DNA from 3 places in the Pseudomonas fjordensis genome. Region 3 is predicted to be linked to each of the others. Evidence: predicted binding sites of a transcription regulator. Region 3 holds the regulator's gene; each other region holds the start of a gene.
The links. The regulator sigma-54, encoded in region 3, starts transcription at its own class of promoters, with help from an activator protein. The targets are predictions, from matches to a motif close to ANTGGCATNNANNTTGCTNT.
Positions count from the first base shown of each region.

Region 1: ACWHXD_RS22455 (CmpA/NrtA family ABC transporter substrate-binding protein) is a predicted target of sigma-54. The motif match lies at 2,070-2,089, and genes of this name have one in related genera.
Region 2: glnA (type I glutamate--ammonia ligase) is a predicted target of sigma-54. The motif match lies at 2,271-2,290, and genes of this name have one in related genera.

Region 1 covers NZ_OZ336860.1:4,932,072-4,936,217, reverse strand. The annotation lists gene ACWHXD_RS22465 (nitrate/nitrite transporter) at 1-9, opposite strand, end outside; gene ACWHXD_RS22460 (ANTAR domain-containing response regulator) at 157-732, opposite strand; gene ACWHXD_RS22455 (CmpA/NrtA family ABC transporter substrate-binding protein) at 746-1,945, opposite strand; gene ACWHXD_RS22450 (secretin N-terminal domain-containing protein) at 2,192-2,923, shown strand; gene ACWHXD_RS22445 (FliM/FliN family flagellar motor switch protein) at 2,939-3,154, shown strand; gene ACWHXD_RS22440 (winged helix-turn-helix domain-containing protein) at 3,773-4,146, shown strand, end outside.
Region 2 covers NZ_OZ336860.1:394,876-399,021, reverse strand. The annotation lists gene typA (translational GTPase TypA) at 1-462, opposite strand, end outside; gene thiI (tRNA uracil 4-sulfurtransferase ThiI) at 602-2,056, opposite strand; gene glnA (type I glutamate--ammonia ligase) at 2,392-3,798, shown strand; gene ACWHXD_RS01690 (chorismate mutase) at 3,997-4,146, shown strand, end outside.
Region 3 covers NZ_OZ336860.1:1,119,286-1,123,431, reverse strand. The annotation lists gene lptA (lipopolysaccharide transport periplasmic protein LptA) at 1-57, shown strand, start outside; gene lptB (LPS export ABC transporter ATP-binding protein) at 57-782, shown strand; gene ACWHXD_RS05020 (RNA polymerase factor sigma-54) at 967-2,460, shown strand; gene hpf (ribosome hibernation-promoting factor, HPF/YfiA family) at 2,536-2,841, shown strand; gene ptsN (PTS IIA-like nitrogen regulatory protein PtsN) at 2,852-3,316, shown strand; gene rapZ (RNase adapter RapZ) at 3,319-4,146, shown strand, end outside.

The DNA of each region.
Region 1 (4,146 bases), 3.8 Mb from region 3:
TGATTTCATCACGCACCTCAACGGTTGGGGGTCTAGAAACGAAAAAACGCCGCCACCGGGTTCGCGAGGGCAAACCGGGTGGGCGACGTCTTTGTCGTGGAGGGGGCAACCGCCGTTGGCTACCTGTGATAATTCTTTAGCAAGAGCTGAGCCACATCAGCCGAGCAACTCGCTCATGGCAATAATCTGCTCTGCCACCTGGATCAGTTTCTGTTGACGGCTCATGGCCTGGCGGCGCATCAGGGTGTAGGCCTCTTCTTCGTTACAGCTCTTCATCTTCATCAACAGGCCCTTGGCCAATTCGATGCGCTTGCGTTCGGCCAGTTGCTGGTCGCGGGCATGCAGCTGGGCGCGCAGGGCCTGGTCACTCTCGAAGCGCGCCATGGCCACATCGAGGATCGGTTGCAGGCGCTGGGCCTGGATGCCTTCGACGATATAGGCACTGACGCCGGACTTGATGGCCTGGCGCATCACATTAGGGTCGTGCTCGTCGGTAAACATCACGATGGGCCGGGGCTGATCGCGGCTGACCAGCACCACTTGCTCCATCACATCGCGCCCGGGTGACTCGGTATCGATCAGGATCACATCCGGGCGCACTGTTTCGACGCGTGCGGGCAAGTCGATAGTCAAGCCGGACTCATCGATCACCTCAAAGCCGGCCTCGGTCAATGCGGCCTTGAGGCGCCCGACCTTACGCGGGGTGTCGTTGATCAACAGGATTCGCAGCATCGTCGGGCTCCTGTCAGCGCAGCGCTTGACGGTTAGTGTCATCGGCCAGGGCATGCAGATGGAAGCTGCGCGCATAGCCAGCGGGGTCGCTGCCGTCCCACGTCTTGCCGTCGAGCAACTGGCTGCGGCGCATGTCCGAGTCGCCTGCGGGAATGCCCAGCGCCTCGGCCGCCTGGCGGTACAGCGCCAGTTGCTGCACCTGCCGGGCGACGCCCAGGTAGTCCGGGTCTTCACGCAACAAGCCCCAGCGCCGGAACTGGGTCATGAACCACATGCCATCGCTGAGGTAAGGCAGGTTCACCTCGCCGTTGGCGAAAAAGCGCAGTGCGTTGGGATCCTGCCACTGGTTGCCCAGGCCATCCTCATAGTGGCCCAGCAAGCGCGGTTCGATGCAGGCCACAGGCGCATCGAGGTATTCAGGGGCACTGAGCAACTGGGCGGTAGAGCGGCGGTTTTCACGGCTCTGCTCGATAAACCGGCTTGCCTCCAGGATCGCCATGACCAGCACGCGTGCGGTATTGGGGTAGGCGTCAACGAAGGCTTGGGTGCAGCCCAGGACTTTTTCCGGGTGGTCCGGCCAGATCGCCTGGCTGGTCGCCAGGGTAAAGCCCTGGTGCTGTTGCACTGCGCTGGCGCACCAGGGTTCGCCCACGCAAAGGCCGTCGATACGTCCGGCTTGCAGGTGCGCGACCATTTGTGGCGGCGGCACTACTACGCTGTTCACATCCTGCAAGGGATGAATGCCTTGGCTCGCCAGCCAGTAATACAACCACATGGCGTGGGTGCCGGTGGGAAACGTCTGGGCGAAGGTCAGTTTTGTCCGGCTTTGGTGCACGTGGCGTTTCAATGCTTCAGGAGTGATCACTCCTTGCTGTTGTAGGCCATGGGACAGGTTGATGCCCTGGCCATTCTGGTTCAGCCCCATCAGCACCGCCATGGGGCTGGGGGCGACGCCGCCGATGCCCAGGTGCACGGCATAGATCAGCCCGTAGAGACTGTGGGCAGCGTCCAGTTCACCGCTGACCAGCTTGTCGCGCAGGTTGGCCCAGGACGCTTGGCGCTTGAGGTTGAGTGTGAGGCCGTAGGGTTGGGCGAAGCCCTGGGTGGCGGCGACCACCAGCGAGGCGCAATCGGTCAGGGCCATGAACCCCAGGTCCAGGCTGCTCTTTTCCGGGGCATCGCTGCCGTTTACCCAAGCCAGCGGATCGTTCATCAATACCTGCCTTTTTCTGAAAAAAAAGCGCCGTTTCCCAGGTTGGCGTATAGGCCATTGCAGGGGAACGACGCCTTTGTCCGTAGGCCCGTGCCGCCGTTGGTGCGAGCCTGATCCAGAGTGCAAAGCAAGGCACATGCCATGGGCAGGACGTCGCAGTTGTCCGTCAACTTTCCATCATGATTGATCCTCGTGCGCCTCGCAGTATGGCCGCTTCTTCAGACCAGACCGCCAGGCATACCCACGGTGCACGCTGATTACCTCGCAACCCTCAATTGTCGCTGGCTGTTCAGCGCGCTGCTGTGCGCCGCGCTGTTGCTGGGCAGTCGCACGGCCTGTGGCGAGGTGTTGCAGCTCTACGCTTTCGACGACACGAGAAGCTCGGCGGTGGTGCTGCGGCATATTTCCGTCAGTAAGCTGCGCGGCATCATGCGCCGTGCGGGGCTGGAAGAGCCGCGTTACCCACTGCGTGAACACGGCGGGCGTACGTTCTATGTAACCGGCCCTTCCAGCTATGTCGACCAGGTGTTGCGTCTCGCCCAACGGATGGACCGACCCCCTCGCAAGGTGCCAGAGCGCGCCCCGGTATTTGGCGTGGTGAAAGTGATCAATGTCCTCGTGGACGATCACCTGCAGGGCGCGGGAGCCAACAAGGTCCAGGTACCGGGCATGGCCTCCATGCTCGAAGCTCGGCTATCCCCGGCGCAGAAGGACCAACTGGCCGATGGCCGCATTGTGTTGATGGCCTATCCGGATACCAACAGTCTGTTGATCAAGGGCCCTCCCGCCCAAGTGAAGGTTATCGAAAAACTGGTGGCCGAGCTGGATGTCGCCCAGCCGCTGGATGACGCCTCGCCAGGGCAGGCTGGCGTAGGTGGCGACGGACTGCCCTGGATTGGCCCACCTCAGTTGAGCCCCGCGCAACACGAGCGTGTGCGACGTGCGTTCCTGGGAGCGGACCCTGAGTTTTCCCCCTGAAAAAGGCGTTTGTCCATGCACCTGGAAATATTGCTGCAGGAGCAACTGATCAGCCGCAAGCGTTTGGCCGCATTCGCACCGGGGAAGGTGCTGCCCTTGGACCCAGGCGTCACCCGCTGTGTGGAGGTGCGGGTCAATGGACAACTGATGGCAGTGGGAGAGTTGGTGCAGTTGGAGGATCGGCTAGGGGTTGAATTGCAGGAGACGTTTCAGGAGTGGTTGCCGCGATAAGCATAGGTATCTACACAACTTTGTGGGTTGTAACAGCAGACGGTAACCACGATGCGAAGCGAGTCGCTCTTGATCTTGCTCTTGATCTGCTTTTGATCTTAGGCGCCCCGTTAAACCACGCTGGCGGATTACGGGCACACCGAGCCTAGGCGAGGTGCCGAGTGGTGGGGCAAGAGCGTTTTGCTTACTTTTGTCTGGGCCGGCATTCCGGCTTTTCAAAAGTGAGCCGCCGTCAGGGCGGAACCCTAAGTGGCCGTTACCGCAGGAATGGATATGTACACAATCCAACTGTGTCGACTGTCAGGTCGCTATCGCAGGCAAGCCAGCTCCCACATTTGGATCGCGGGGCGTCAGTTAGAACAGCGTCGGCTATCCGGTCGTCACGGGAGCAAGCTCTCTCGCCGCAGGTCCAGCGTCGCACCAAAGTTGTGTAGATACCTATGCCGCGATAAGGGTGCGTTAGCGAATTGTCTGACCGGCAGTGGCCAAAAAAAGGCGAATGAATGGGTTTTTTCCTAACGCGGGTCTTCGAGCCGGTTTTTTATAGTCGTGCCAATGGCAGATGAGCTGGTCACACAATAAGGATTTGAATGTCAGTAGTCGACTACAGAGGTGCGTATGGCCGTCGTGACGGGTGAAACGACGACGTCCCTGGTTTTCGCGCGTTGGACCTTGCATGGCGACGGCCGGTTGACGGGCGTGGAGGCGGATATTCAGTTGCCTCCCAAGGAGGGGCACGTGCTGCGGTTGCTGCTGGCCTCCGGTGGCGCGCTGATGACCAAGGACCGTTTGCTGGAACTGGCCTGGCCTCGGGGCGAAGTGGCCGAAGAGTCACTCACGCGGTGTATTTATTCCCTGCGCAAGCACTTGAGAGCCGACAAAGGCTTTATCAAGACGATTTATGGCAAGGGCTATCGCTTTACCTGCCCGGTGCGCACAGGTGATCAACCCAGGGCAGTGGCACACGTGTGCGCCGTCTGTGGTCAGGCCAG
Region 2 (4,146 bases), 720 kb from region 3:
GGTAGCACCCAGGTTGTCGAACAGGTCGAAGATCTGGTCCAGAACCCAGTCCGGACGCGCGCCTGGACGGTCAACCTTGTTGATGCACACGATCGGACGCAGGCCGGCTTCGAAAGCCTTCTTGGTCACGAAACGGGTTTGCGGCATAGGGCCGTCTTGAGCGTCAACCAGCAGCAGAACGGAGTCAACCATCGACATTACGCGTTCTACTTCGCCGCCGAAGTCGGCGTGGCCCGGGGTATCCACGATGTTGATGTGGTAGCCGTTCCAGTTGATAGCGGTGTTTTTTGCCAGGATGGTAATACCGCGCTCTTTTTCCTGGTCGTTGGAGTCCATCACGCGCTCGTCGTTGAGCTCGTTGCGCTCCAGGGTGCCGGATTGACGCAGGAGTTTGTCTACCAGGGTGGTTTTACCATGGTCAACGTGAGCAATGATGGCGATGTTACGTAGATTTTCGATCACTTGTGTATCTCGATCAGAGGATTCGGTGTGCTGACAGGTCGTGGCAGCGATTAACAGTAGAGTCAGGCCTTGCCGTTACAGCTTGACGGCAGAGTCGGGGGGCCGGTGACGCAGGCCACAGGCAAACAGCCCCGGGCTCTTAGCTCGGTCGATAAACGCGCACATTGGCATGCCCCTCACTGAGCAAATGGTGGGCATGCAGGCGACTCATCACGCCTTTGTCGCAATACAACAGGTACTGACGGCTGTTATCCAGTTCCTTGAAACGCGCGTTCAGTGCGTAGAACGGCAGCGTTTGCACGTCGATGCCAGCGATTTCCAGCGGCTCATCCTCAGCGGCATCCGGGTGACGGATGTCGATGACGATCTGGCCGGCCAGGGCTTCGCTGACTTCTTCGATTTTTACATCCTGGCCCAACTCGTCGATCACCCGATCGATTGGGACCAGCTTGGCGTTCTCGAGCGCACGCTCCAGAATCGCCATGTCGAATTCTTTCTCTTCATGCTCCACGCGGTGACGCTTGGCGTGAGTCTTGGGGTTCACCGAAATGACCCCGCAGTATTCAGGCATATGCTTGGCAAAGTCGGCGGTGCCGATTTGCTCTGCCAGGTCGATGATGTCCTGCTTGTGGCTGGCGATCAGCGGGCGTAGCACCAGCTTCTCGGTCACGCAGTCAATGATCGACAAGTTAGGCAGCGTCTGGCTGGAAACCTGGGAAATCGCTTCGCCGGTCACCAGAGCGTCGATCTGCAATTGATCGGCGATTCTGGACGCAGCGCGCAACATCATACGCTTCAATACTACGCCCATATGACTGTTATCGACTTTGCCGAGAATTTCGCCCAGCACTTCCTCGAACGGTACGCTTACAAATAGCACGCGTTGGGAGCTGCCGTATTTCTTCCAGATAAAGTGCGCGACTTCCATCACGCCCAATTCATGTGCACGCCCGCCCAGGTTGAAGAAGCAGAAGTGGCTCATCAGGCCGCGACGCATGATCTGGTAGGCCGCCACCGTGGAATCGAAACCGCCGGACATCAATACCAGGGTCTGTTCCAGGGCGCCCAGCGGGTAGCCGCCGATGCTGTTGTGCTGGCTGTGGATCACAAACAACCGTTGGTCGCGAATTTCCATGCGCACTTCAATTTGTGGCGCTTTCAGGGAAATTCCAGCGGCACCGCACTCGCGACGCAGCTTGCTGCCGACGTATTTCTCGACGTCCATGGAGCTGAACGGGTGCTTGCCGGCACGCTTGCAACGCACCGAAAAAATCTTGCCTTCAAGCGCACTGCCGTAGTGCTGCTTGCACTTTTCGGTGATGTCGTCGAAGTCGCCCAGCGGGTACTCATCCACCTGCAGGAAATGCGCGATGCCCGGCATGCAGCTCAGGCGCTCGGTCATGTCCTTCAAGGCTTTGGCGTCGGTAATGCGGGTTTCCAGCTCGAGGTTGTCCCACACGCCGTTCACCACCACAGCCGGGTCCAGGTCACGGAGCACGGCACGGATGTTCTTGGCCAACTGACGGATGAAACGCGTCCGTACCGGTCGGCTCTTGATGGTGATCTCGGGGAAGACTTTAACGATTAATTTCATGGAAACAGCGCGCGCCGGGCCTGCTGAAAAAGGGGGGCGCGGATTATAGCGGAAATCGCTCAAGGTTTAACCAGTTAATATGCATTGCACATGCAATGCACCAAAACGGGTCATTTACCCAAATAAACGCTACATTGCAGTGCGCGAATTATGCCGTTTTTGCCGATTGCACCGTTATAGGGGCCATTTTGAGGCAAAACGGCCATGTTGGCGCACTGGCATGCAATTTGCTCTCTTGTGAGGCAGGTTGCCTTGGCGGAGTATCCGCGCCGGCATCACCCAAATTCTAAGGGCTAACTCCACTACCCCAAGCCCGAAGCCACCCGGAGGACACCATGTCGAAGTCGGTTCAACTCATCAAAGATCATGACGTTAAATGGATTGATCTGCGCTTCACGGACACAAAAGGCACTCAGCACCACGTGACCATGCCGGCTCGCGATGCGCTGGAAGATGACTTCTTCGAAGTCGGCAAGATGTTCGACGGTTCCTCCATCGCCGGCTGGAAAGGCATCGAAGCCTCCGACATGATCCTGCTGCCAGACGACAGCACCGCCGTACTCGACCCGTTCACCGAAGAGCCAACCCTGATCCTGGTGTGCGACATCATCGAGCCTTCGACCATGCAAGGCTATGACCGCGACCCACGCGCCATCGCCCACCGTGCCGAGGAATACCTGAAGTCCACCGGTATCGGCGACACCGCTTTCTTCGGCCCTGAGCCAGAGTTCTTCATCTTCGACTCGGTGAAGTTCAAATCCGACATCTCCGGCTCCATGTTCAAGATTTTCTCCGAGCAAGGTTCGTGGATGTCCGACCAGGACGTGGAAGGCGGCAACAAAGGCCACCGTCCAGGCGTTAAAGGCGGCTACTTCCCAGTACCACCGTTCGACTTCGACCACGAAATCCGTACCTCCATGTGCAACGCACTGGAAGAAATGGGCCAGACCGTTGAAGTTCACCACCACGAAGTGGCGACTGCCGGCCAGAACGAAATCGGCGTGAAATTCAACACGCTGGTGAAGAAGGCTGACGAAGTTCAAACCCTGAAATACTGCGTGCACAACGTTGCCGATGCCTATGGCCGCACCGCTACCTTCATGCCTAAGCCGCTGTACGGCGATAACGGCTCGGGCATGCACGTTCACGTATCGATTTCCAAAGACGGCAAGAACACCTTCGCTGGCGAAGGCTATGCCGGCCTGTCCGATACCGCCCTGTACTTCATCGGCGGCATCATCAAGCACGGTAAGGCCCTGAACGGCTTCACCAACCCGTCGACCAACTCCTACAAGCGTCTGGTCCCAGGTTTTGAAGCGCCGGTGATGCTGGCCTACTCGGCACGCAACCGCTCTGCCTCGATCCGTATTCCTTACGTCAACAGCCCTAAAGGCCGTCGTATCGAAGCACGCTTCCCGGACCCGGCTGCCAACCCTTACCTGGCCTTCGCCGCCCTGATGATGGCCGGCCTGGACGGTATCCAGAACAAGATCCACCCTGGCGACGCCGCCGACAAAAACTTGTACGACCTGCCGCCTGAAGAGGCCAAAGAGATCCCACAAGTGTGCGGCAGCCTGAAAGAAGCCCTGGAAGAGCTGGACAAGGGCCGTGCGTTCCTGACCAAAGGCGGCGTTTTCAGCGACGACTTCATCGACGCTTACATCGCCCTGAAAAGCGAAGAAGAAATCAAAGTACGCACCTTCGTACACCCACTGGAATACGAGCTGTACTACAGCTGCTGATCCGGTAGCGCTGCTTGAGGCAGCGTGATGAAAAAGGCCTCCTTCGGGAGGTCTTTTTTTTGCCTGAGATTATTCACCGCACTTCCTGTAGGAGCGAGCTTGCTCGCGAAAAACGCCAAGACACCGCATTTTTTTCAACATTGACGCGTTATCGTTAGCGACCTTCGCGAGCAAGCTCGCTCCTACAGAGGATCGCCCTTGAAACATCGACTCGTCTTTGCCCTGCTATTGGCCAGTGCCACAGCAAACGCCGCGCCGCCTACGCTCGAACCCTTGCTCAACAGCATCGCCGAACGCCTGGAGATTGCCGACCAAGTGGCGCTGAGCAAATGGGACAGCCACAAGCCC
Region 3 (4,146 bases):
ACCGCACCGCGCCCGCGCATCGACATGGTTATCCAGCCGAAGAAGAAGGCCGAGTAATGGCAACCCTGAAAGCCCAGCACCTGGCCAAGGCCTATAAAAGCCGCCACGTGGTACGCGATGTCAGCCTGTCGATCGACAGCGGCCAGATCGTCGGTTTGCTCGGCCCTAACGGTGCCGGCAAAACCACCTGCTTCTATATGATCGTCGGGCTGGTCCAGGCAGACCAGGGTCGCGTATTGATCGACGACCTGGACGTCAGCCACCAACCCATGCACGGTCGCGCACGGGCAGGTATCGGCTATCTCCCCCAGGAGGCGTCGATCTTCCGCAAACTGTCGGTGGCCGACAACATCATGGCGATCCTCGAGACCCGCAAGGAACTCGATCGCGATGGCCGCCGCCAAGAGCTGGAAAGCCTGCTGCAGGAATTCCACATCAACCATATTCGCGACAACCTCGGCATGAGCTTGTCCGGTGGTGAACGTCGTCGCGTGGAAATCGCCCGCGCCCTGGCGACCGCGCCGAAATTCATCCTGCTGGATGAACCCTTTGCCGGTGTCGACCCGATTTCGGTGGGTGATATCAAGCAGATCATCCATCACCTCAAGGCCAAGGGCATTGGGGTGCTGATCACGGACCACAACGTGCGCGAGACCCTCGATATCTGCGAGACCGCTTATATCGTCAACGATGGCCAACTGATTGCCGAAGGCGATGCCGAGACGATCCTGGCTAACGAGCTGGTGAAGGAAGTGTACCTGGGTCACGAGTTCCGCCTGTAAACACAGGGGTATCGCGCTTTTCCCTGGAGCGCGCGGGAGTCAATGGAAACCTCGGTTTTTTTATTGTTACCGCGCTCTAGGCAAAGGCCCCGAGATCAGGCATATAATTTGCTTATGTTTGGCGCTCACGCGCCCTGTCGTGGATGGCGCATTGCGCCGGCGAATAAGGTGTTAAGCCCCTGCCATGAAACCATCGCTAGTCCTGAGAATGGGCCAGCAGCTGACGATGACACCGCAGCTGCAACAGGCCATCCGCCTGCTCCAATTGTCGACCCTGGACCTGCAACAGGAAATCCAGGAGGCCCTGGAGTCCAATCCGATGCTCGAACGCCAGGAAGAAGGCGACGACTTCGACAACGCAGATCCGCTGGCCGACAACATCGAGCAAAAACCCAATCCCGACGTGCAGGAACCCTCCTATCAGGAAACCGCCCCGACGGTGGATAACCTGGAGGAAGGCGACTGGAACGAACGCATTCCCAACGAGCTTCCCGTGGACACCGCGTGGGAAGACGTCTACCAGACCAGCGCCAGCAGCCTGCCGAGCAACGATGATGACGAGTGGGACTTCACCACCCGCACGTCGGTGGGTGAGAGCCTGCAGAGCCACTTGTTGTGGCAACTGAACCTGGCGCCGATGTCCGATACCGATCGTCTGATCGCGGTCACCCTGATCGATTGCATCAACAACCAAGGCTACCTGGACGAAACCCTCGACGAGATCCTCGAGGCCTTCGACCCGGAACTGGACATCGAACTGGACGAAATCGAAGCCGTCCTGCACCGCATCCAGCAATTCGAACCCGCCGGCATCGGTGCCCGTACACTCAGCGAGTGCCTGTTGCTGCAACTGCGCCAACTGCCCGCCAAGACGCCATGGCTCACCGAAGCGCAACGCCTGGTCAGTGATTACATCGACCTGTTGGGCAGTCGTGACTACAGCCAACTGATGCGCCGCATGAAGCTCAAGGAAGATGACTTGCGCCAGGTCATCGAGCTGGTGCAAAGCCTCAACCCGCGTCCGGGCTCGCAGATCGAATCCAGCGAAGCCGAATACGTGGTCCCCGACGTCATCGTGCGCAAGGACAACGAGCGCTGGCTGGTGGAGCTGAACCAGGAGTCGGTACCGCGCCTGCGGGTCAACCCGCAATACGCAGGTTTTGTGCGCCGCGCTGACACCAGCGCCGACAACACCTTCATGCGCAACCAGTTGCAGGAAGCGCGGTGGTTCATCAAGAGCCTGCAAAGCCGCAACGAAACCCTGATGAAAGTCGCGACGCAAATCGTCGAACACCAGCGCGGTTTCCTGGAATACGGCGACGAGGCCATGAAGCCTCTAGTGCTGCACGACATCGCCGAAGCCGTTGGCATGCATGAATCGACGATTTCGCGGGTCACCACGCAGAAATTCATGCATACCCCACGGGGTATTTATGAGCTGAAATACTTTTTCTCCAGCCACGTCAGCACTTCCGAGGGCGGCGAATGCTCGTCCACGGCGATCCGCGCGATCATCAAAAAACTGGTTGCCGCGGAAAATCAGAAAAAGCCGTTGAGTGACAGCAAGATCGCTGGTTTACTGGAGGCACAAGGCATTCAGGTCGCCCGTCGAACCGTCGCCAAGTACCGCGAGTCCCTAGGGATCGCGCCTTCCAGCGAGCGTAAGCGTTTGATGTGACGGGCGGGCCACAGCGTTCCAGTGGTGGGTATTCCTGCCCACCGCTTTATGCACTGGCAACGAAGGAGAAGCTGTATGCAAGTCAACATCAGTGGACACCAGCTGGAAGTCACCAAGCCCCTGCGTGAATACACCGAGAGCAAACTGAACAAGCTTGCGGGGCATTTTGACAAGATCACCAACGTGCAGGTCATCATGGAGGTCGATAAGCTCAAGCAGAAAATCGAGGCCACCCTGCACGTACCGAATGCCAAGCTCGTCGCCAATGCGGAACATGAAGACATGTACGCGGCAATCGACTCGCTCTACGACAAGCTCGACCGCCAACTCATAAAGCATAAGGAAAAGAATCTGCACCTGATGCAAGGTACAGGTCGTTAACTCTCCCCCCATGATCCGACTTGAAACCATCCTGACCCCCGGCCGTTCCCTCGTGAACGTGCCGGGCGGCAGTAAAAAGCGCGCCCTTGAACAAATTGCCAACCTGATCAGCAGCCAAGTGCCTGAGCTGGAGATGCAAGATGTTTTCGAAGCTCTGATTGCTCGTGAAAAACTCGGCTCGACCGGTTTTGGCAACGGCATCGCCATTCCTCACTGCCGCCTCGAAGGCTGCGATACCCCGGTCAGCGCGCTGCTGCACCTGGAAAAACCCATCGACTTCGACGCCATCGACGGTGCCCCGGTTGACCTGCTGTTCGTTCTGCTGGTCCCGCAAGCCGCCACCGATGCGCACCTGGAACTGCTCCGGCAGATCGCCAGCATGCTGGACCGCAAGGATGTACGCGACAAACTGCGCAGCGCCTCCAGCAATGAAGCGTTGTACCAAGTTGTCCTGGATGAACAAAACGGGCAGTAATCATGCGTTTGATCATCGTCAGCGGTCGCTCCGGCTCCGGTAAGAGCACCGCCCTCAATGTGCTTGAGGACAACGGCTTCTATTGCATCGACAACCTGCCGGCCGGCCTGCTGCCAGAGCTGGCGGAACGTGCATTGATCCATACCGAATTGGCACAGCCACTGGTGGCTGTCTCGATTGATGCGCGCAACCTGCCCAGCCACCTTTCGCGGTTCCCGGAACTGCTGGAAGAAGTGCGCGCCAAGCACATTCATTGCGACGTGCTGTACCTGGATGCAGACGAAGAAACCCTGCTCAAGCGGTTCTCCGAAACCCGTCGACGTCACCCCCTCAGCAGTGCCAACCGCTCTCTGGCCGAAGCCATCGAGGACGAGACCAAACTGCTGGGGCCGATCATTGACCTGGCCGACCTGAAGATCAACACCACCAACCTGAACCTGTATCAGTTGCGCGATGCGATCAAGCTGCGCCTGCTGAACCAGCCTGAGCCGGGGACGGCGTTCCTGGTCGAGTCTTTTGGCTTCAAGCGCGGCATGCCGGTAGACGCCGACCTGGTGTTCGACGTGCGCTGCCTGCCCAACCCTTACTGGAAGCCGGAACTGCGCGATCAGTCGGGGTTGGACCAGCCTGTGGTCGACTACCTGGCCGCGCAACCGGACGTAGAAGAGATGTTCCAGGACATCTCCAGCTACCTGCTCAAATGGTTGCCGCGCTTTGCCGCCAGCAATCGGGCCTATGTCACCATTGCCATTGGCTGCACCGGTGGCCACCACCGCTCGGTCTATTTGACTGAACGACTGGGCCAGGTGCTGCAACAAACCCTCAAGAAC